DNA from 4 places in the Chryseobacterium sp. SG20098 genome. Region 1 is predicted to be linked to each of the others. Evidence: riboswitches for the same ligand, from Rfam matches in the RefSeq annotation. Region 1 holds a riboswitch; each other region holds the start of a gene.

What was found. Region 1 has a riboswitch for cobalamin ahead of RHP76_RS08180 (acyl-CoA thioesterase). Riboswitches for the same ligand answer to the same signal wherever they lie in the genome.
Region 2: it holds a riboswitch for cobalamin, as region 1 does, so the genes downstream of both, RHP76_RS22260 (T9SS type A sorting domain-containing protein) here and RHP76_RS08180 (acyl-CoA thioesterase) in region 1, are expected to answer to the same signal.
Region 3: it holds a riboswitch for cobalamin, as region 1 does, so the genes downstream of both, metE (5-methyltetrahydropteroyltriglutamate--homocysteine S-methyltransferase) here and RHP76_RS08180 (acyl-CoA thioesterase) in region 1, are expected to answer to the same signal.
Region 4: it holds a riboswitch for cobalamin, as region 1 does, so the genes downstream of both, RHP76_RS08875 (TonB-dependent receptor plug domain-containing protein) here and RHP76_RS08180 (acyl-CoA thioesterase) in region 1, are expected to answer to the same signal.

Annotation. Positions count from the first base shown of each region.
Region 1 is NZ_CP134622.1:1,789,152-1,794,483, forward strand. Features, by position in the region: gene RHP76_RS08165 (GEVED domain-containing protein) at 1-106, opposite strand, end outside; gene RHP76_RS08170 (ATP-binding cassette domain-containing protein) at 519-1,181, shown strand; gene RHP76_RS08175 (hypothetical protein) at 1,212-2,012, shown strand; cobalamin riboswitch at 2,047-2,227, shown strand; gene RHP76_RS08180 (acyl-CoA thioesterase) at 2,342-2,725, shown strand; gene RHP76_RS08185 (DUF4932 domain-containing protein) at 2,900-4,273, shown strand; gene RHP76_RS08190 (HD domain-containing protein) at 4,337-4,927, opposite strand; gene RHP76_RS08195 (XAC2610-related protein) at 4,929-5,332, opposite strand, start outside.
Region 2 is NZ_CP134622.1:4,856,361-4,861,692, forward strand. Features, by position in the region: gene dnaG (DNA primase) at 1-1,802, shown strand, start outside; gene clpP (ATP-dependent Clp endopeptidase proteolytic subunit ClpP) at 1,915-2,601, shown strand; gene RHP76_RS22260 (T9SS type A sorting domain-containing protein) at 2,784-3,887, opposite strand; cobalamin riboswitch at 3,950-4,141, opposite strand; gene RHP76_RS22265 (esterase-like activity of phytase family protein) at 4,367-5,332, shown strand, end outside.
Region 3 is NZ_CP134622.1:255,697-261,028, forward strand. Features, by position in the region: gene RHP76_RS01160 (hypothetical protein) at 1-727, shown strand, start outside; gene RHP76_RS01165 (sensor histidine kinase) at 796-1,818, shown strand; gene RHP76_RS01170 (LytR/AlgR family response regulator transcription factor) at 1,822-2,589, shown strand; gene RHP76_RS01175 (Lrp/AsnC family transcriptional regulator) at 2,613-3,074, opposite strand; cobalamin riboswitch at 3,270-3,456, shown strand; partial or broken gene metE (5-methyltetrahydropteroyltriglutamate--homocysteine S-methyltransferase) at 3,635-5,332, shown strand, end outside.
Region 4 is NZ_CP134622.1:1,947,089-1,952,420, reverse strand. Features, by position in the region: gene RHP76_RS08885 (helix-turn-helix domain-containing protein) at 1-715, opposite strand, end outside; gene RHP76_RS08880 (T9SS type A sorting domain-containing protein) at 870-2,183, shown strand; cobalamin riboswitch at 2,321-2,499, shown strand; gene RHP76_RS08875 (TonB-dependent receptor plug domain-containing protein) at 2,531-4,357, shown strand; gene RHP76_RS08870 (DUF5074 domain-containing protein) at 4,377-5,332, shown strand, end outside.

The DNA of each region.
Region 1 (5,332 bases):
TATCACAGTACAATAAAGATTGAGGTTCTTCTTCTATTTTGTGGGTTGCCTGAAGGCTTGAAATTCCCAACATAAAAGAGAATACAAAAAGTAGTTTTTTGGTCATGTTTATCAGTTTTAAAATTTCCTTGAAAAATAGGGTATTTTTTCAAATATAGCTTATACTTTCTCCATATAGCATTGTATTTTTTAATATTTTTGACAATAAAGTGTAAAACACACAGAAACTCTATGCTTTAATATATGTTCAAAAGTATTTCTACTCTCTGGATTTTTTATAAAAAAATAATAATTCCCACCTTGATATTTTCTTTATTAGCTTCTTGTTTATCCTCTTTCAATATTGAGAACTTTGGATTGAGTTTTCTTTTAATATCTCCTGTTCTTCATTATTTTATATATGAACTCCGGTTTAAAAATGAATATTACTTTTATGCCAATTTAGGGTTTTCCAGAAGTTTCCTTTGGGGCTTCACGGTAGCTGTCTGTGTGATTGTCAAAATAATAACAGGAATTTTATGAGCAAGCTTCATATTGACAGCATAACCAAGTCTTTTAAAGATAATAATATCCTTCGGGATATTTATTTAGGATGTGAAACCGGGCAGATTATTGGAATTCTGGGCAGAAATGGTGTTGGCAAATCAACATTATTAAAAATTATTTTTGGAACTGTCAGTAGTGATACCCAGTTCATAAGATACAATGACAAAGTTCTGAAAAGCATTTCCGATAGAAAAAACAGAATTGCTTACCTGCCACAGGATATTTTCTTACCGAAGTACAATACCATTAAAACCTTAATTCCTCTTTTTTGCAATAAGAAAAATACAGATCTATTATTGACTTCAGATCTGATCCGTCCTTTTTTGTCGGAAAAACCTAAAAATCTTTCCAGAGGTGAGCAAAGAGTCATTGAAGCTTTAATGATAATTTATTCTGAAGCTGATTTTGTTTTACTGGACGAACCCTTCCATAGCCTTTCTCCAAAAATTTCTGCAGCATTGAAAGCTGCAATCATTGAACAGTCTGCGTATAAGGGATTCATTATTTCTGATCATAATTATCAGGAAGTTCTTGATATTTCACACCAAATATTTCTTCTGCGTGAAGGCTATCTAAAACAAATAGAAGATTTAAAAGAACTGCAGCGGTATAATTATCTTCCGAAAAGCATTTAATTTATATATTTGAGGGATCAAAAAATTTTCATGATGACTTTCATAAATAAAGCATTCTATTTATCCGCTTTCAGTATTTTATCTATTGCTTTTGTAAAAGGGCAGACTAAAGTTCCTTTTGGAGTTGTAAAAGCTGAAGAAGGATATGCCAACGTACGTGTACATAAAGACGATTACCGAAAAATTGTAGACAAGATCCGTATGCGTAAAGGAGATGTATTTGTTTATGTAAAACCTGCTCCCGGAGAAACAGAATGGATCTGGATCAAATATCCGGAGAAACAGGATGACGACAAACCTTTTGTACGGTATGAAACTCTGGATAAAGAAGGAATGGTAAATAAAGGGCGTATTGCTTATGTAGACCAGCTTCCTGCCTACACTCCATCTAAATCTAAAAACGGAAGATCTCTTATTTTTACTGACAATTCTGATCCTAAGATTCCTACTGCCCAAAGAAGCAAAGTGGTGATTGATATTTATCCTTCCAATGCAGGATACCGTAAAAAGGAAAAAGATGCCGAAGGAAAAATTCTTACGATTGATAAAGTAAAACCATGGGGAATTGGAAATGACCTTCCGGAAGGTATGACCGAAATCAAATCCATCAGAGTACAGCAGCCCGGAAGAGGATCTGTTTTTGTAAGAGAAGCCATCAAAAATATGTTCCAGCCTACCATGGATTTTGAAAACGTTGGAGTAACCTCACTTGACAACGATAATATTTTTCTTTATATGATAAACGGTTCAGGGGAAAACAGATACACTACTCTCTGGACGATTAAGAAAGGAAGAGTAATCAGCCAGATTATTTACCATAATCCGGAATAAATTCATTATTTTTGCATTCGAAAAGTTTTTACGCTTATTCATCACAGAAATTGGTTCTGCATCACTGCAGATTAAAAGGGAACCGTGTGAAAATCACGGACTGTCGCGCAACTGTAAGTAACTGAAGTCTTTATCAAAGATCCACTGTGCGAGGCATGGGAAGGAGATAAATGATGTTACAAGTCAGGAGACCTGCCTTTTTCTTAAACATGTAACTTTCGCGATTTGAAGTTGTATTGATCTGATGGATTGTTTCAGGAATTCTATAAGTTCCTGTTATTATTCTGTTGTTTCCAATCATTTCCTATCGCTTTAATTAATAATGATATATGACTACAGAAGAAAGAATTGAAGCATCCGAAACCAGAATCTTTAAAGCGGTTTTCCCTAACACAACCAATCACTATGATACCCTTTTTGGAGGTACAGCGATGCAGCTGATGGATGAGGTAGCTTTTATCACAGCAACCCGTTTTGCCAGAAAAAGAGTGGTAACGGTAAGCAGTGACAAGATCGATTTTAAAAAACCTATTCCTGCCGGAACCATCGTTGAGCTGATCGGGAAAGTTTCATACGTGGGAAAAACCAGTATGAAAGTAAACGTTGAAATTTACACCGAGCAGATGTATTCCTATGAAAGAGAAAAAGCAATTATTGGTGATTTTACTTTTGTAGCGATTGACGAATTCAAGAAACCAATCCAAATACTATAAACAATAAAGTTTCGGGCGGCCTCTGGCCGCCCGAAACTTTTCCATTCAACACAACATAGTATATCTCAACCAAAGAATAATTGGAGTTCATTTGTTTTTATATTTACTTTTAGCATGGCAAAAAAATTATTTTTACATTGCTGTCACTAAAAACTATAGAAGAACCGATATTTCATGAAAAAGATTATTGTAATCATTACCCTTATCCTATCCATTACATTAAGAGCACAAAAAGACGTTAAAATTGAACTTTCAGAAAGTTACGAATTAGGAAATATTATTCTGGCCCTCACTGAATATGGCAGAACAGATCCTTATGACGTACAGAAAATCCCACCGTATTATGATGAAATCATCACGTATTTTGAGCCTGTAAAAGATCATCCTTTACTAAAAAAAGTAAATTATTCAAGAAAAGATTGGAAAAAATTCTTAGGCTTCCGAACTGATTTCTATGCATTTTCTTTTGATGAAAAAGGCTTACTTAAAAGAGATTTTCCTTTCAATTCCTTTGGTCCTAAAGAAGTAGATGAAAATCTGGAGCTCATCAATGATTTTGTAAAGAAATCAAATTACAGAACCTTTTATAAAAATCATCAGTCGTTTTACAATACTTTAATTGCCAATTACAAAGAGTATTATTACATCAATGATACTTATACTTTTTTGGATAAAATAGCAAAAAGACCAGCCAATGAAACAGATAAGAAATACATTATTGCCATATCTCCTTTGGTAGGCGGACAGAATTGCCACAGGGATATCAATAGCTCCTTAACTGTAGACTTTCCAAATATCGGAGAAGATCTTATCCTTGGAAATTTAAAAGGTAATCTCGCAAGAAGGATTCTTGATAATCACACCGTATTTTCAGAAATCGATCATGGGTATGTAAATCCTATTTCAGATCAGTACTCAAAGGAGATAACGGAAAGCTTCAACCTTACGAATTGGGATAAAAAATCAGGATACCCGGGAATAAATTCATTCAATGAATATATGACATGGGCTGTTTACGATTTGTTCATCAACGAAAAATTTCCAGAAGAAAAAACAGACAGTCTTTCAGCGATTTATCATAAAGTGAATATCCGACGCGGTTTTATTGCTCAGAATTTATTCTCGGAGAAGCTTATAGAGCTTTATAAAAAGGAAAAGAATCTGGAAAAATTATATATTCCATTATTAAAGTGGACGAAGAAAACAGGAAACAAAATTTCCCAGCCTTCCGTTGTCAATTCCAATAATAAAGACTTTGAGAAAACTGATCTCAATAATATCGTGGTACAATTCACAGAGCCTATGAAAAAAACAAAGACTCTTCAGCTCAAATTATATGAATACATTGATGGAAAAGAAACCCGCAATACCATCATTATCGTTAAAAATCCGGTCTGGTCTAAAGACGGGAAAGAAGTGAAATTCAGCCTGGATACTTCTTATAAAAATTTTGTACTGGGATTTTATGTACATAACAGTATGGCTGGATTTTATTCAAAGAAGGGAATTTTATTAAATCCCGACAATTACTTATTACTAGCCTCTTAAAACATTTCAGATGATCTATAAGAAGACCCTGCCCAATAAGCGGGCAGGGTCTTCTTTTTTCAATTATTTCAGTACTTTTTCTGTTTCCAGACTTCTGTTCAGCAAAAGCTCAAAAGCCTCTCCCATTTCATCAGATGCTCTGCTGATTGCATTTTCAAGCATATTTCGAATTTGTCTTTCTGTCACTCCAGCTTCAGTCCAGCTTTTTCCGGAAGTATGAGAATTTAAGATAAACGGCATGATTCTGTCAATTCCACATGCAAAGATAGCATCCGGAGTTTTCTCATCTTCAAACTCAAGCCATAAATTAAAGAATTCTGTACGTAAAGGTTCATCCAGAATTCCAAAGATTTTCTGAGCAGAAGCTTTCTCTCTTTCGAACTTTCCTACCATTGCCTTTTCATCAAAAATAAAAGTGTCTCCCGCTTCAATCTCTACAAGATCATGAATGGAAAGCATTCTTATCACTCTTAACAAATCAATATCTGCACGGTTTTTAGCATACGGATAAAGGATCTGAGCCAGAATAATAATCTGCCATGAGTGTTCCGCTGTATTCTCTCTCCGGGAATCGTCTGCATTATAATTTCTTCGCTGTACATTTTTAAGTGCATCTACTGCCAGAATAAAATCGATCTCTTTCTGAATTTTCATCTTACTTCTTATTTCTGTTATATTGATCAGACGGATATACCTTTGTTTTGGTAATCCATTTATTATTTATCTTTTCTTTAGTGGTCACTTTTACACTACCTTCAATGCTCATATCCTCTTCTTTTTCAAAGACTTTATCAAGTCCTTTATTCGGAATTACAACATATTCTGATGTAAAAATATCACAGCAGCCGGACTTTCCGTAAGAAATTAGACGTTTACGCTTGGCATCAATATCAAAAATATCCAGACCGTTTGAACCCAGCTCTGTAAGTTCATCACTTTTTACAAACCCTAATCTTGTCTTGTTGAAGACATATACATCATAAGATGCCCCGCTATAATTTCCCATATTTCCGTTCCTTATGGCAACATCTTCCGTTCCATCGAAATTAAAGTCATCTA
Region 2 (5,332 bases), 2.1 Mb from region 1:
GAAAAGGAGGAACGGCGATCTCTTTCCTTATGGAAATTGAAAATTTTACGTATCCTGAGGCACTCCGCCACGCTGCAAAAAAATACGGAATTGAAATTGAGGAAGACCAGCGTGAAATTTCTGAAGAAGCAAAAAATGCCCAGACAGAAAAAGATCTGCTGTATAAAATCCATGAGGTTGCCAATACTTATTTTCAGGAGATCCTTTGGGATGATCAGGAAGGCAGAAGTATAGGACTTTCTTATTTCAAAGAAAGGGAGTTGAGGGATGATATCATTAAGAAATTCCAGCTGGGATATTCTCCCGAGAAGAAGAATGCTTTTACAGCTTATGCCCTGGAAAAAGGATATAATAAAGAAATTCTTGAAAAATCAGGACTTTCTATTTTTCCTGAAAATACTCCTGCAGGCGTAGACCGTTTTAGGGAAAGGGTTATTTTCCCTATTCACAGTTTTTCTGGCAGGGTTTTAGGCTTCGGAGCAAGGATTCTGAAGAATAATGTCAAAACTGCAAAATACCTCAATTCCCCGGAAACCGAGATCTATCATAAATCCAATGTTCTTTACGGATTAAACCAGAGTAAGCAGGCTATTTCCAGGAAGAATGCCTGTCTTTTGGTGGAAGGATATATGGACGTGATTTCCCTTCATATGTCCGGAATTGAAAATGTAGTGGCAAGTTCAGGAACTTCTTTGACGACAGAGCAGATCAAACTGATTAAGAGGCTTACAGAAAACGTAACGATCCTTTTTGATGGTGATAATGCCGGTATCAAAGCCAGTTTCCGAAGTATTGACATGTTACTGACTGAGGGAATGAACATCCGTGTTCTGCTTTTCCCTGATGGAGATGACCCGGATTCCTTTGCCAGAAAACACCCGCAGGAATACGTTGAAAAGTATATCGAAAATGAAGCGATGGATTTTATCGACTTCAAGGCGGAAATTCTCCTGAGAGATATCGGAAATGATCCGATTAAAAAGGCTGAAGCAATCAGAGATATTGTGAAATCTGTCTCTTTCGTACAAAATGCCCTGAAAAGAGAGGTTTATCTGAAAGAGGTTTCCAATAAATTCGGGCTTTCTGAGCAGAGTCTTTTCAATGAACTGGATGTTCAGAAGCAGATCACACAGAATCAGACCCATCATGTTCAGCAGCAGCAGAAAGAGAAAACAGCCGCTCCAAAGATGGAGGTTGTGCCTTTGGATCAGGAAAAAGAAGATCCTTTTCTGTATGATGTATTGTTCATGGAGAACAAACTTGTTGAACACATGCTGGCATTTGGAGATATTATTCTGAAACGTAGAAATGAACAAGGAGAAGAATATCAGATTACAGTAATTGAGGAAATTCTTCATCATTTTGAAGAAGAGCAGTATGAATTTTTAGTTAAAGGGAATGAAATCATTATTACTCAGGTGAGGGAAGGAATTCAAAAAGATGAGTTGAGAAGTGGAAACTTTTTTGTATCTTTTATGGACGAAGAAATTACCACAAAGGTTGTAGACGCTCTGATCCCGTTGGATGAGCTTGAAAACTGGGCTTCCAGAAATATTTATCCTCCCAATTACGGTGATAAAGTGGCAGATCAGATCAAGGGAGATGTGTTGCTGCACAAATTCAGATATATTGATTATTTAATCACAGAAACAGATAAAGAGCTGGATGTGTACAGGGATACTGATGAAGGAAAGTACTATGAGCTTATCAAGAAAATTACGCTATTGAAACAAGCTTCCATGCGATTGAGTAATATCATTGAATATTCACCTATCAAAGGAATCTATGGTAGAAAACGGTAATTTTTAAGTCAGTTATTTTAATATTCTGTGACAAAAAGTCCTATAAAATTTTAGGAATAAATATTGTAATTTAAACTTCGAGAATATTTAAAAAATAATACATAATAGAAATATGGACATTAAAAAAGAATTCAGAGATTTCTCTGTAAAACATTTAGGAAACAACGGTTTGGTTACCGATCAGTATATGGGAATGTATGGGCCTACGAATCTTACTCCGTACATCATGGAAGAGAGAAGATTAAACGTTGCTCAGATGGACGTTTTCTCCCGTCTGATGATGGACAGAATTATTTTCCTTGGAACAGGTATTGATGATCAGGTAGCAAACATCGTTACGGCTCAGCTTTTATTCCTGGAAAGTGCTGACCCTTCAAAAGATATTCAGATCTACATCAACTCTCCTGGTGGTAGTGTATATGCAGGTCTAGGTATTTATGACACCATGCAGATCATCAAGCCGGATGTAGCGACAATCTGTACAGGTATGGCTGCTTCAATGGGAGCTGTATTACTGGTTGCCGGAGAAAAAGGAAAACGTTCTGCGCTTAAGCATTCAAGAGTAATGATCCACCAGCCTTCAGGAGGTGCTCAGGGAGTTGCTTCTGATATGGAAATCAACTTGAGAGAGATGTTGAAACTGAAGCAGGAGCTTTATGAAATCATCGGTCATCACTCAGGACAAACGTATGAGTGGGTAGAAAAATCTTCTGACAGAGATTACTGGATGACTTCTGAAGAAGCTAAAGGTTACGGAATGGTAGATGAGGTTTTACAAAGATCCACAGAGAAAAAATAATTGATGATAACATCATCAGAAAACCGCACCAATCTGGTGCGGTTTTTTTGTTGGATTATATTTTAATCACTCATTTTACATTCGCTGGAGGGTGGCAATAATTCAAAGAATTTTTGACGGGGCGGTTGTAACAGTATATTTTATCCATATCCTCACAAAAAAAGCGCCTTGAGGCGCTTTCTCTATTTCTTAACAATCTTATGTACCGTAGCACTTTCAGCTGTTTTAATCTCCACAAAGTAAACTCCTGAGTTTAAAGAATGAATATCAATCTTAGTAACCTGAGAAGTCATTATTTTTTGTCCTGTCACAGAGTAAATATTCACTTCTTTCAGTTTCTCAGCCGTTTCAATCTGAATGAAATCACTTGCCGGATTTGGATAAATATTGAATTTTTTCTTGGTCACAGAAGAAATTCCTAAAGTCAGCTGTGCCTCGGTGGGGGTAAATGGTCTTCTTTGCCCGAAACTTAATCCAAACCAGTCATTGTTACTCAGTTGAATCTGAGAAAGATTGGCTTTTGTTTGCCAGCTTGATAGATCTTTTCCTTTATATAACTTCCAGCTGTCTGATCCGGAAGTATTTCCAGTAAATGAATTCAATGTTAAATTAGTAATCTGATTATTCGCTGATGCAAAATTAAAATAAGAAGCTTGAGACTGGATCAGTTGTAACGCCTGTTCAGCAGTTATGCTTCCGTTATATTTAATTCCAAAAGCAAAAGAATTGGCATTTCCGTTGGCATTATCAGTTCCGAAATCAATAACGACAAGACTTTTATTAGTTCCGCTTCCTACCCAGTTTGTAACCTGCGAGGGAACAAACCAAGCAGAACTGTAGGCTGGAACTGGTGGGGAAGGCATTGTAGGAGGGGAAAAACTATAAGAAGCTCCATACCATCTTCCGTCCACTAAAAGATCATTGTTCACACCATTATTGAATGCCATAGTTGATGGAGTGTTTCCTGACCAGGTTGACCAATAGTCGTCAAGGCTGGGAGTATGATGATTGTAATTTAAACTGTACAGAAATCCGGATGGTATTTCAATTTCCATTTTAGGTTCTGCAGCGGCAATAGCAGTAATCATGTCTTCCATGGTTAAGCCATTTCCGTCAAAACGGTATCCCCAAGCATAAGAATTTGGGGTGCTGTCATCATTAAAGTCTGCAATGAAATATGCTTTTTTAGAACCGGTTCCTACCCAAAATTTAATGTCGTTTTCTGTGAATTGGGCCGACAATACCTGCATGCAAAGCAGTAAGAAAAAAAGATAGATTTTTCTCATGATATAATTAATTTAAAGTTTTATTCCCGAAACTTATCTTCAGAGCAGAACTAATTCTTTCTCTGAATCTGGTGTTTTAAGGCAGGTCTCCTGGCTCACATCTTACAACTTCCTTCCCGGATTTTCAGATCCAGTGGTTTTTGTGCAGTAAGTTTAAACAGTTTACAGTTGCGGGTACAGCTCAAGATTTGAATATTATTCTCACTTGATTCCCTATTAATGAACATTGTTCAGCCTTAAAACGCTGCAAATATATCATATAAATTGATAAGTCCGTTTTGTGAATTATTTTCCTTTAAAAAAAATGATTTTCAAATTGATTAATAATTTGGTTGGATTGTCGGTTTTTCATTTTTAAATAGATTCTTTTCTTATTTATCTTCAATGCATTCTGTCTGTTCAATTGTTAAAAAACAATTATCATTGTATTTAAGATCAGTTTACAATCAAGTCCTATTTTCGCAGCCATAAAATAGCATATGAAAAAATTACTATGTTCTGTGGGTATACTGGCTGTATTGGCTTCATGTAAAAGTGATGACGATATCGCAATGGTTAATCAGGATATTAATTATTCCAAACTCCCTCAGGAGTTTCCATTTTCAAAACTGACTACGATAAACGGAGTGGATGTTATCAACGGAGGTTTTGGGTCCGGAGCTGCGGCTCATCCTACCAGAAAAGGCGAATTCTATGTCATTACCGATAGAGGACCTAACACCGACTTCCAGAATGGGAAAAAGTTTCTTACTCCTAATTTTACTCCAACCATTATGCATTTTAAAATCAATGCTGACGGAAATGTAGAGGTCATCAAATATATTAAACTTAAAAATCCATCCGGACAGCCTATTACCGGACTTCCAAATCCTGTTGGAATGGGGAGCACAGGGGAAGTAGCATATGATGCTTCCGGAAATGTCTTAGGTACTGATCAGTATGGTCTTGACAGCGAAAGTATTGTTGCTGCCGCTGACGGTACATTCTGGGTTTCTGATGAATATGGACCGCATATTGTACACTACAGTGCTGATGGAATGGAGATGGAAAGAATAAGCCCGATCGGAGTAAATACAGGACCTAGAAAATTACCTGCTGTTTTAGCGAAAAGAAGAGCCAACAGAGGAATGGAAGGACTTTGTATGAGCCCGGACGGAAGAACGCTGGTAGGAACCATGCAGTCGATGATGTATGTTCCCAGTAAGGTATTGGCTACCAATAAAACTTTAACGAGAATTGTCACATTTGATACGGTTACAGGGCAGACTAAACAGTTTCTATATAAGCAGGAAGGAGGAGCTTCTGATTCAGTGTGCGATATTACCGCATTAAGCAATAATGAATTCCTGGTGATTGAAAGAGATGGAAATTTCGGTTCTCAGGGAGGAATAAAAAAAGTATACAGAATCAATCTTAGCAATGCAACAGATGTAAACGGAGCCGAT
Region 3 (5,332 bases), 1.5 Mb from region 1:
CATTTTTTTAAGAACATTTGCCTTTACAGCAGCCATTGGAATTGTATTTTTAACTGCTTCAGCCTTTAAAATATCCGGAAATCAGAAGTTTACTGAAATAGATGTGGAAAGAATCAATATCGTCGAAAAAGACGGTACGGTAAAAATGATCATTACCAATGTCGGAAAATTTCCTACAGGAGAAGAAAAAATAAACAGCAGGCCCACCAATAAAACAAGAAAGAAACGTTCCGGTATGCTCTTTTTCAATGAAGAAGGAATCGAATGCGGAGGTTTTATCTATGACGGACAGAAAAATCAGAACGGCCACAGTTCAGGGTTATCTCTAACTTACGACCAGTATGATGGTGATCAGGTCATGCAGCTTTTGACCCAGGATTATAAGAAAGGTGACAAAAGAGTAGTGTCCAGCGGGCTTTATTTCAATGATCGTCCTTCAAAAGAATCACAAATAAAAACAGGAGAAATCTTTGCGGAGCTGGATCAGATGAAAGATCCTGAAGCTGCACAGAAAAAATACAAAGAATATCAACAGCAGGGACTTATCGGAGGAGCACCAAGAATGATGCTTGGGAAAACCAAAGATGAACATAACGGACTGTTTTTATTTGACAGCAAAGGAAAACCAAGAGCCAGATTCTGTGTAGATAAAAATAATGAAGCCAAACTGGATTTTTTAGATGATAACGGAAATGTTACCGCATCATTTCCTGAAAAGAAAAAATAATATTGTAAAAAACAGCCCTGTAAAAATATAGGGCTATTTTTGTAAAAAAGTGATCCTTCATAAAACCAATGAAAACCCTTTTAAAAAAGATTAATCAAAACAGATACTTCCTGCTGTTTATCCTTTTGTTTGCCTATGTACAGTCTATCCATACCCGTATAGGAATAAGACGAACACTGGATTGGTATATTTTCACTCCGGAAGCGGCTGTTGTTACACTCATCAGTTCCTGTATTCTGTTTTTTGTCATTGATTTTTTTATTAAAAACTGGCAGAAATCATCAACGTTCAGTATAGCCGAAATCCTGAAAATATTCAGTTTTTCATTGCTAACCTATCTTTTGGTGATGAAAATAATAGGCTTTGTGATTGCTCTTATTTTTGGGAAAGTTGAGAAAAATTTTAATCAGCAAGTTGTTATTCTTTCTACTTTTTCAGATTTGATAGGAGGCTTTATCTATGGAAGTTTTTTTCTGGCGTACCGTTACTACAAAAAAAATACAGAAAATCAGAAACAATTGGCTCTATATGATCATGCCCTGTCTGAAAGTAAAATTAATCAACTGAAAACCCAGCTTAATCCTCATTTTTTATTTAATAATCTCAATATTCTGGATCAGTTAATAGAAGAAGACAAGCACAAGGCTTCAGATTTTCTGAATGAATTTGCAGAAATATATCGGTATGTTTTAGATGTTTCCGATAAAAAAATAGTGTCCGTGGAAGAAGAACTGGCTTTTGCACAGAAATATTTTAACCTGATACAATACAAATACGGAAATGCTTATTTATTAACAATCAATTCTGTTAAATTATCAGGCTATATCATCCCGCTTTCATTACAATTGTTACTTGAGAATGCGGTTCAACATAACCTTGGTACTATTGATAAACCTGTCCAGATCACACTAAAAACAGACAAGACAATAACCGTTTCGAGTAATGTAATCCCTAAAAGAAACCGTAAAAAGACATCAGGAAGAGGATTAAATAATCTTAAGGAACAATATCAACTTTTAACAGATCAGCAGGTAAATATTTTAAAAACAGAAACTCAATTTTCAGTTACCATTCCTATAATTCCAGCATAAAATATGATAAAAGTAGTAATCATCGAAGACGAAATTCCTGCAAGAAACAAATTAAAACGTTTCATCAGCGGACTGGAAACTCCTATTGAAATTGTTGCTGAAATTGATACCGTAGAAAAGGCTGTTGTTTTCTTAAAAAATTCATCTGTTGATCTGATCTTTTCCGATATTGAATTATTGGATGGGAATGCTTTTGAAATCTATGATCAGGTGAATATATCATGTCCGGTTATTTTCACCACAGCGTATGATCAGTTCTGGATGAATGCCTTTGAAAGCAACGGAATTGAATATTTATTAAAACCTTTTTCACAGAGCCGTTTCCAAAAAGCATGGGATAAATTTCTTTTATTAGGAAAAACTCATTCAGAACCACAAGATGTTTTGGCAAAACTTCAGCAAATGCTGAACAACAACAATACACAGAAAAATTATAAGAAAAGATTCACTGTCAGTTCACATCAGGGGCTTTATTTTATCAATACGGAAGAGATCTCTTTCTTTGGAGCAGAAGAAGGAGTTGTTTTTGCTTTTGATACAGCAGGAAAAAAACATCTGTTGAATGAATCTACTTTAAAAGAAATTGAAATGCAGTTAAATCCTTCTGATTTTTTCAGGATCAACCGTAGTGAGCTTGTTCAGAAACATCATATTGAAAGAATAGAGCGATACAATAAAAATACACTTTCCGTTCAGATAAAAGGGCAGAAAGATCATCTTGTCACAAGCCAAAGCAATACTTCCTCGTTCAGAAAATGGATTGAAGAATAAATAGGTTTTCCGGTTTTATTCCATTAAATAGTCAGTCCATGGTTATTTTTTACCTCAGCCATCACAAACGTACTGTGGGTACTCCCTATGGAATCCACAGATCCAAGCTTATTGAATACAAAATCCTGATAATGCTTCATATCCCGTACCTGAACTTTCAGAAGGAAATCAAAATCCCCGGAAATATTGTAACATTCGGCAACTTCTTCGATTTCTAAAATCTCCTTTACAAAATCATAACCTATCGATCTGTCGTGAATTTTGAGCTTGATCTGGCAGAAAACCGTAAATCCGCGATTCAGTTTTTCGGCATCAAGAACGGCCGCATATCTTTTAACAAAACCTTCCTGTTCAAGCCTTTTTACCCTTTCAAAAACAGGTGAGGTAGAAAGATTTACCTCTTTCGCAAGTTCCTTAACGGTGAGTTTAGCATTTTTCTGGAGCAGCCTTAGCAGCTGTAAGTCCTTATCATCGAATTGTTCCACAGAATATTATTCTTTTAAATGATTAAAACATTCAAATGTACAGAATTTTATGCTTTTATTTTTGTTTTTAAAAGTTTAATTTGCTTAATTATTTGATAATAATTGTATTTTTATTCTGTATTGCTAATTTTACACAAAATTAAAAACTTTTACTGATGACCATAGTTAAAGGTAAAAGTACAGTTCTTTACAGATACTTCATCAAACAGAAAAGGTTTTACTTAACGTAGATTAATAGGGAATCGTGTGCAAATCACGAGCTGTCGCGCAACTGTAAGTAACACACCAAAGGTTTCTGTCCTTGCAGATCCACTGCCAAAAGCGGGAAGGATGACGGAAACTGTTACAAGTCAGGAGACCTGCCTTTACTGAATTGACAATGCTTTCGCGGTCTGAAGCTTTGGGGTCATACAGATAATATATCGGATTCGGGTATTTTCTTTTGTAAAGGAAATTACGCTGTCTGCTATGTCATGACTTTCCTGAAACTTCTTCCGATAAAACATTACGAAGCCTTTTAAAGAACTTTCCCAATAAGTTTAATTAAAAAGTTTTAAAAAATGCAAACTCACATCCTTGGCTATCCGCGTATTGGTAGCAAAAGAGAACTCAAAAAAGCCTGCGAACAGTATTGGTCAGGTAAAATCCTTTTGGAAGAACTTCTGAATACCGGAAGAACTATCTGTAACCAAAACTGGAATATCCAGAAAGAAGCAGGGATAGACCTTATCCCGTGTAATGATTTTTCATACTATGATCAGGTGTTGGATATGAGCCTTGTAGTAGGAGCCATTCCAACACGTTACCATGAAGTGGTGCTTAAAAAGAATAATACTGAATTGGATCTTTATTTTGCAATGGCAAGAGGATATCAGAAAGACGGATTGGATATCACTGCCATGGAAATGACCAAGTGGTTCGATACCAACTATCACTATATCGTTCCGGAATTTTATAAAAATCAACAGTTTAAACTGAGCTCAGATAAGATTTTCAATGAATTTGCCGGAGCAAAACAAGCGGGAATCAATGCAAAACCGGTGATTATCGGACTGGTTTCTTATCTGTTATTAGGAAAAGAAAAAGAAGAAGGCTTCGATAAATTGGATCTGGCTGGAAATCTTCTTCCAGTCTATACAGAGATTTTAACCAAACTTCAAGACCAGGGTGCGGAATGGATTCAGTTTGATGAACCTTTTCTGGCGTTGGATTTAACAGAAAAAGCCAAAGAAACGTATCTTTCTGTGTATGCCGAAATCAGAAAACGTTTTCCGAAACTGAAATTTATCGTTGCCACTTATTTTGACGGATTAAAAGATAATGCATCAATTGCTGTTTCCCTTCCGGTGAATACATTGCATATTGATCTGGTGAGAAATCCTGAACAGTTAGATGATATTCTGAATGTTATTCCGGAAAGCTTAGGCCTTTCATTAGGAGTAACCGACGGTAGAAATATCTGGAAAAATGATTACGAAAAATCATTGTCTTTCATCAGAAAAGCTGTTGAGAAATTAGGATCTGAAAGAATTCTGATTGCACCATCATGTTCATTGCTTCATTCACCTTGTGACCTTGATTTTGAAACCAGTCTTAATCCTGAAATTAAAAACTGGCTGGCTTTTGCTAAACAAAAAGTAAAGGAAGTCGTAACGCTTAAACAACTGGCATCCGGAACGGAAAATGAACAGGTTCTTGAAGCATTTGAAGAAAATAAAAGAGCCATTGAAAGCAGAAGAACTTCTTCTCTTATCCATAATGATCAGGTAAAACAGAGAGTGAATTCAGTTACTGAAAAAGATGCTCAGAGAATAAATACTTTCAAAATCCGTAAAGAAGAACAGCAGGAAGTATTGCAGCTACCATTATTTCCAACCACTACAATCGGATCATTCCCTCAAACCACAGAAGTAAGAAGCTGGAGAGCAAAATTTAAAAAAGGAGAGCTTACTGCAGAACAATATGATACCTTATTGAAACAGGAAACGCAGAGAACAATCCGCTGGCAGGAAGACATCGGAATTGATGTATTGGTTCATGGAGAATTTGAACGAAACGACATGGTGGAATATTTCGGGGAACAGTTGGAAGGATTTGTATTCACTAAAAACGGTTGGGTACAAAGCTACGGAAGCCGTTGTGTGAAACCTCCTGTGATTTTCGGTGATGTTTCCCGCCCGACTCCGATGACGGTGTATTGGTCTCAATATGCCCAATCTCAGACTGAAAAATGGGTAAAAGGTATGTTGACAGGTCCG
Region 4 (5,332 bases), 160 kb from region 1:
GTTCAAGATCTGTAATAATACTGTCTATAAGGGTTTTATATTCAGGTAGTTTATTTAGTTTCAGCAGATAGGAAGATCTGAAAATTCTGTTTTCAATTGTTAAAATTCTATTCTCTTCATTATAATCGCCAAGGTATTGATTACTCTGATCTAGAATTTTTAAGGCTTCAGGATAGTTTCTGTTGATTCCCGAGTTCAATGCCTGAAGCTGATATAATTTTGAAGTGGTAATTCTTAATGCCGGACTATTGCTTTTAAGAAGCTTCTGATCAGACAAGAGATGAGAAATAATTCTTTTCGATTGATTGTACAAACCCAGATTCTGATACTGATCGGCAAGGTTATAATCACTGAAGACCTGCATACAATAAGAAAGATCGTTTTTCTGATCAGGCTCTTCTTTTTGAGCGAAAATATTGACAGATTGTACATATTCCCCCTTCATGGCAAAAGCTTGTGAAATAATATTTTGAAGTACAATTTTGTGTTCCGCGTTTTGATCACTCACAAGAATTCCCTGGGTATAACTTATGCATTCGTCAGGATTCTGATATAATTTCAGAAATGCTTTATCTGCTAACATATTGAAGTCCGGACCGGACTGCCCTTTGGTGGTAAGGGAGCAGAAAATAAAAATAAACAGTAAAGTTTGAAATAATTTTTGTCTCGTTAATTTGCTTTTTGTGTTTTTTTGAATAATTCTGGTAAAATCCATATTCAAAATATTGTTTTGTATCTGCTTGGTTATCAGTCTTGTAAAAAATAAGTTCTTTTAAAATTCACGAATTATGAAAGCCAATTTCTTTTGGCAAGGTGAATATTGTATTAATATTGTTTTCGCCAATTCGAAACGCTAAATATAATAAAATATGAAAAATTTTTACAAAGTATCAATGAAAATGTTGACAGCTTGTCTTTTTCTGAAATTTGGTTTTGCAGAAGCTCAGCTTACTGTAATAGGTTTGGGAAATTATAATGTAGGGGCAGTCTCTGACAATGGAGTGGTAAGCATGCATACAAGCGCAGGAGGAATATATAAATGGAATGCAGCAGGAGGACTTGTACAGATAGGTTCTATATCAAACGGTTATCCGGCAGCGGGTAGAACTGTTGTTTCGAATGACGGAACCAAAATTTCGTCCTCTATAACAAATGCAGCAACGGGATTTAATGAGATATCAACCTATGATGTAGCTACTTCGACCTGGGTAAACAGAGGCGGGCTTGTTCCTACAGGATGGGACGGTAGTGTAAGTTCAACCTGGGGGATGACTACCAATGGAAGCACGATTGTAGGTTTAGGTTTTCTTACTGCTGCAAACGCACATGCTGTGAAATGGGATGAAGCAAACGGAATGGTAGATCTGGGAAGTATCGTTGCAGGACGCAGCTCCAGAGCAAACGCAATCAATGCGGCAGGAACAGTAATTGTAGGTTGGCAGGATGAGCCAACCGGAACAAGAAGTGGGGCTAAATGGCAGGATGGAGTAGAAACTTTTATTACTGATAATAATGGAAATAATGTAGGGGAAGCAGGAGGAATTTCTGCAGATGGAAATACAATCATAGGCTCAGCAAATCCTAATCCCTATGTCTGGAATGCTGTGAGCGGACTTACTTATATAACGCATCCTAATGCTTCTTTCAGCTTCAAAGGAGGTGCCACCGGGATTTCTGCTGATGGGAAAAAAGTAATTGGATATTATAGAGCATTTGGAGCACCTCCTATGTCAGGGGAAGGTTTTATCTGGACTTCTGCTACCGGAAGGATCAATCTGAATGATTATGCAGCCTCTTTGGGAATTGCAACGAATGGAGTAACCATGGGGCTTCCTTTGGCCATTTCACAGGACGGAAAGAAAATTGCCGGATCAGGGACGAATGCTTCAGGGCAGATGATCGCTTTTTATCTGGATACTTCTCAATTTTTATCGGTGCATGATGCAGTGAAAGAGAAAAATAATATGGGTGTCTATCCTAATCCTGTGACTGATATTCTATATTTTAAAGGAACAGGAAAAATAGAGAAAGCCGAAATTTATAATATGGTGGGACAAAAGGTAAAATCATTTGATTCGGTAGAAGGGCAGATTGATGTTTCATCCCTGTCAAAAGGAGATTATATTTTGCAATACTCTATGAAGGGAGGAAAACAAGAGACTTATAAATTCATTAAAAAATAACATATATAAATAGTAAAGTAGTGGGATGAATGGCTGTTTTCAATATTGAAAGCGGCCGTTCTTTTTTGTGTATATAGCAAAAGGATAGCATGTTGTGTATAGAAAAGTCTGGTTTTTGGTGAATACATATAAAAAACTATCTTTGCAAAAATTTTGGTTTCCAGTATTTTGGAATGAAAAGGGAATCGGGTGTAACTCCCGGACTGTCCCCGCAACTGTAAATCGCAACTCAAGTTTCTGCAAAAAACCACTGTTTAATAACGGGAAGGTGCAGAATGCGAAAGTCAGGAGACCTGCCGGAATTATAATTAAAAAACATATTGCTTTCGGAGGAAAAGTAAAAAAGTATGGATATAAAAAGATCTTTAGTACTGCTTTTTTCATCTTATGGCTGTTTTCTTTTTGCACAAGAGAAAGCCATCGATACTGTTTATGTCTTCGATAATCAGATGATTAGGGTGAAACTTTTTCATCCCGTAAAAATAATTTCGGCAGAAGATGCTGAGAAAAACTCCAGTAATCTTTCTGAACTTCTGAGATTTCAGTCACAGGTTTTTATCAAAGAAAATGGCCGTGGTGCCGTTTCTTCACCTTCTTTCAGGGGAACTACCGCTCAGCAGACTGCTTTTGTGTGGAATGGAATTAATATCAATTCTAATTTTCTGGGACAGGGAGATATTAATAATATTGCTTTGTTCGGCTATGATCAGATTGGTATAAAAGCTGGTGGTGGAAGTGTAGTATATGGGAGTGGTGCCATCGGGGGAAGTATTCACCTGAATAATACCCTGGATTTTAATAAAGGCTTCCATGGTTCTTTATTTTCTGAAGTGGCTTCTTTTAATACCTATAATAACTTTATAAAAGGTTCTTACAGCAATGATAAGTTCAGTTTTAAGGCTTCTGGAAATTATTCTGTAAGTGAAAATGATTATAAGGTAAGTGACCTGAACTATATCAACAGAAACGGAAGTTATTACAATACAACGTTCAATGTAGGAGCATCCTATAAAATCACAAACGATCATAAAATTTCGTGGCAGAGCCAGTTTTTTGATTCTTCACAACGCTTTCCTGTATATGAAGAAACGGGAACAAAAACGAAATATAAAACTCAAAGTGTAAGAAGCCTTCTTTCCTGGGACTGGAACAAAACAAAGTTCAGTAATTCCCTTAAAGCAGCTTATACGGAAGAGAATTTTCAATTTTTTGGTTCGTTAAATCAGCCTAAATCAAGTAGTGGAACCGGGAAAAATTATATCTTTAAAAATGACTTTAATTATTTCCTGAATTCAAAGTGGAATTTTAATATCATAGGAGAGTTTCAGGTTAATAAAGGAGAAGGATATCAAAACGGAATATCCAGCGTCAGCAGAAATATTGGTTCTGTTTCAGGATTGTTAAGATATTTTGCAACAAAAGATCTGCGTTTTGAGGGTGGATTCAAGAAAGATTTTGTGGAAGATGTGAAGTCACCGTTGATGTATTCGTTCTCCGGAAAATGGAGTGCAGCAAAATGGTATGATGTAAGCCTTAATGTATCAAAAAACTTCAGATTTCCATCCTTTAATGATATTTATTATGAACCGGGAGGAAATAAAGACCTGAGACCGGAAACCTCTACCCAGCTCGATATGACGAATGTGTTTAAAGCAGGAGATTTCAGACTTACTTTGTCTCCATACTATATGAACATCACAGATCTTATTGCATGGCTTCCAACGGCTAAAGGATACTGGCAGGCATTCAATGTCAATAAAGTTGAATCCTATGGATTAGAATCCCAGCTGTCCTTTAGCAAACAATGGGGTAATCATAAAATCCGGGCCAATGCAGGATACTATTATGCAAAGTCTATTGATAAAGAAACGAAAATGCAGAGACCTTACGTTCCTATGCACAGAGGAAATGCCAATATAGATTACGAATATGGTTTCTTTAAACTTTTCGCACAGGGGCAGCTGAATGGCGTTACGTATACTACAAGTGACGAAAAAAGGTCAGATGCCATAGATCCTTATTTTCTTTTAAATATGGGAATCTCTGCAACTTTAGCCAAAAAATATACCTTAGGGTTCAAAGTGAATAATCTAACCAATACATACTACAAAACGGTTTCTTTCTATCCTTTACCCAAAAGAAATTATAGTGTGTATGCAGCAATAAATTTTTAAAAATTAAAATTGAGTAAATATGAAAATAACTAAACTTTTAACTGTATTATTTGCAGTAGTGTTATTGTTTAACATTTCTTCATGTTCAAGTAGTTCTGACGAGATTGAAGTTTCTCCAATCACTTATCAGAACGGATATTTTATCTCTAATGAAGGAAACTATAACAGTCAGGGAGCTAAGGTAACATTTGTGACAAGAAATTTAAGCCTGAAGCAAGACGATGTATATGGTTATAACAACAACAAAGAGATTCTTGGTGATGTTCTTCAGACGATTGGTCTTAACGAAAACAAAGCTTATCTTGTTTTGAATAACTCTAATAAAATTGTAGTAGTAGACCGTTATACATTCAAAAAGTTAGGAGTAATTACGGATCAGCTTGATAACCCAAGAGGAATTACTTTTGCTAACAACTTCATCTATGTTGCTAATACCAACTTTACTGCACATACTCAAAGTATAACGAAATATAAAGCTTCTGACTATTCATTTGTAAGTAAAATCAATATGACTGAAGTTTCTGATAAAACAGTAGAGGCAGGAGGAAATGTTTTTGTACAGAATGCTTCATCAGGGTACGGAAATAAGATTACTTATATCAATACTTCTAACGATGCTAAAACTGAAATTACCGTTCCAAATGGTCAGATTGGAAATACAGTATCATACAAATCTAATGTTTATACAATTTCTTCAACAGCTACAGATTCTTATATCTATAAAATTTCAAGTACCGGAGCGCTTACACCGGTAATTACGTTGACAGGAATTCCTAATGCTACGAACCTTCAGATTGATAACGATAAAATCTACTTCAGCTCTGCCAATAAAGTATATACAACGAGTTTGGCTATACCTGCAATTCCTGCAACTCCATTATTAACAGCTGCAGATGGCGGTCCTTACTTTACACTGTATGGATTTAATGTTATTGATGGAAGGATTTTTGCATCAGACGTTAAGCAGTTCACACA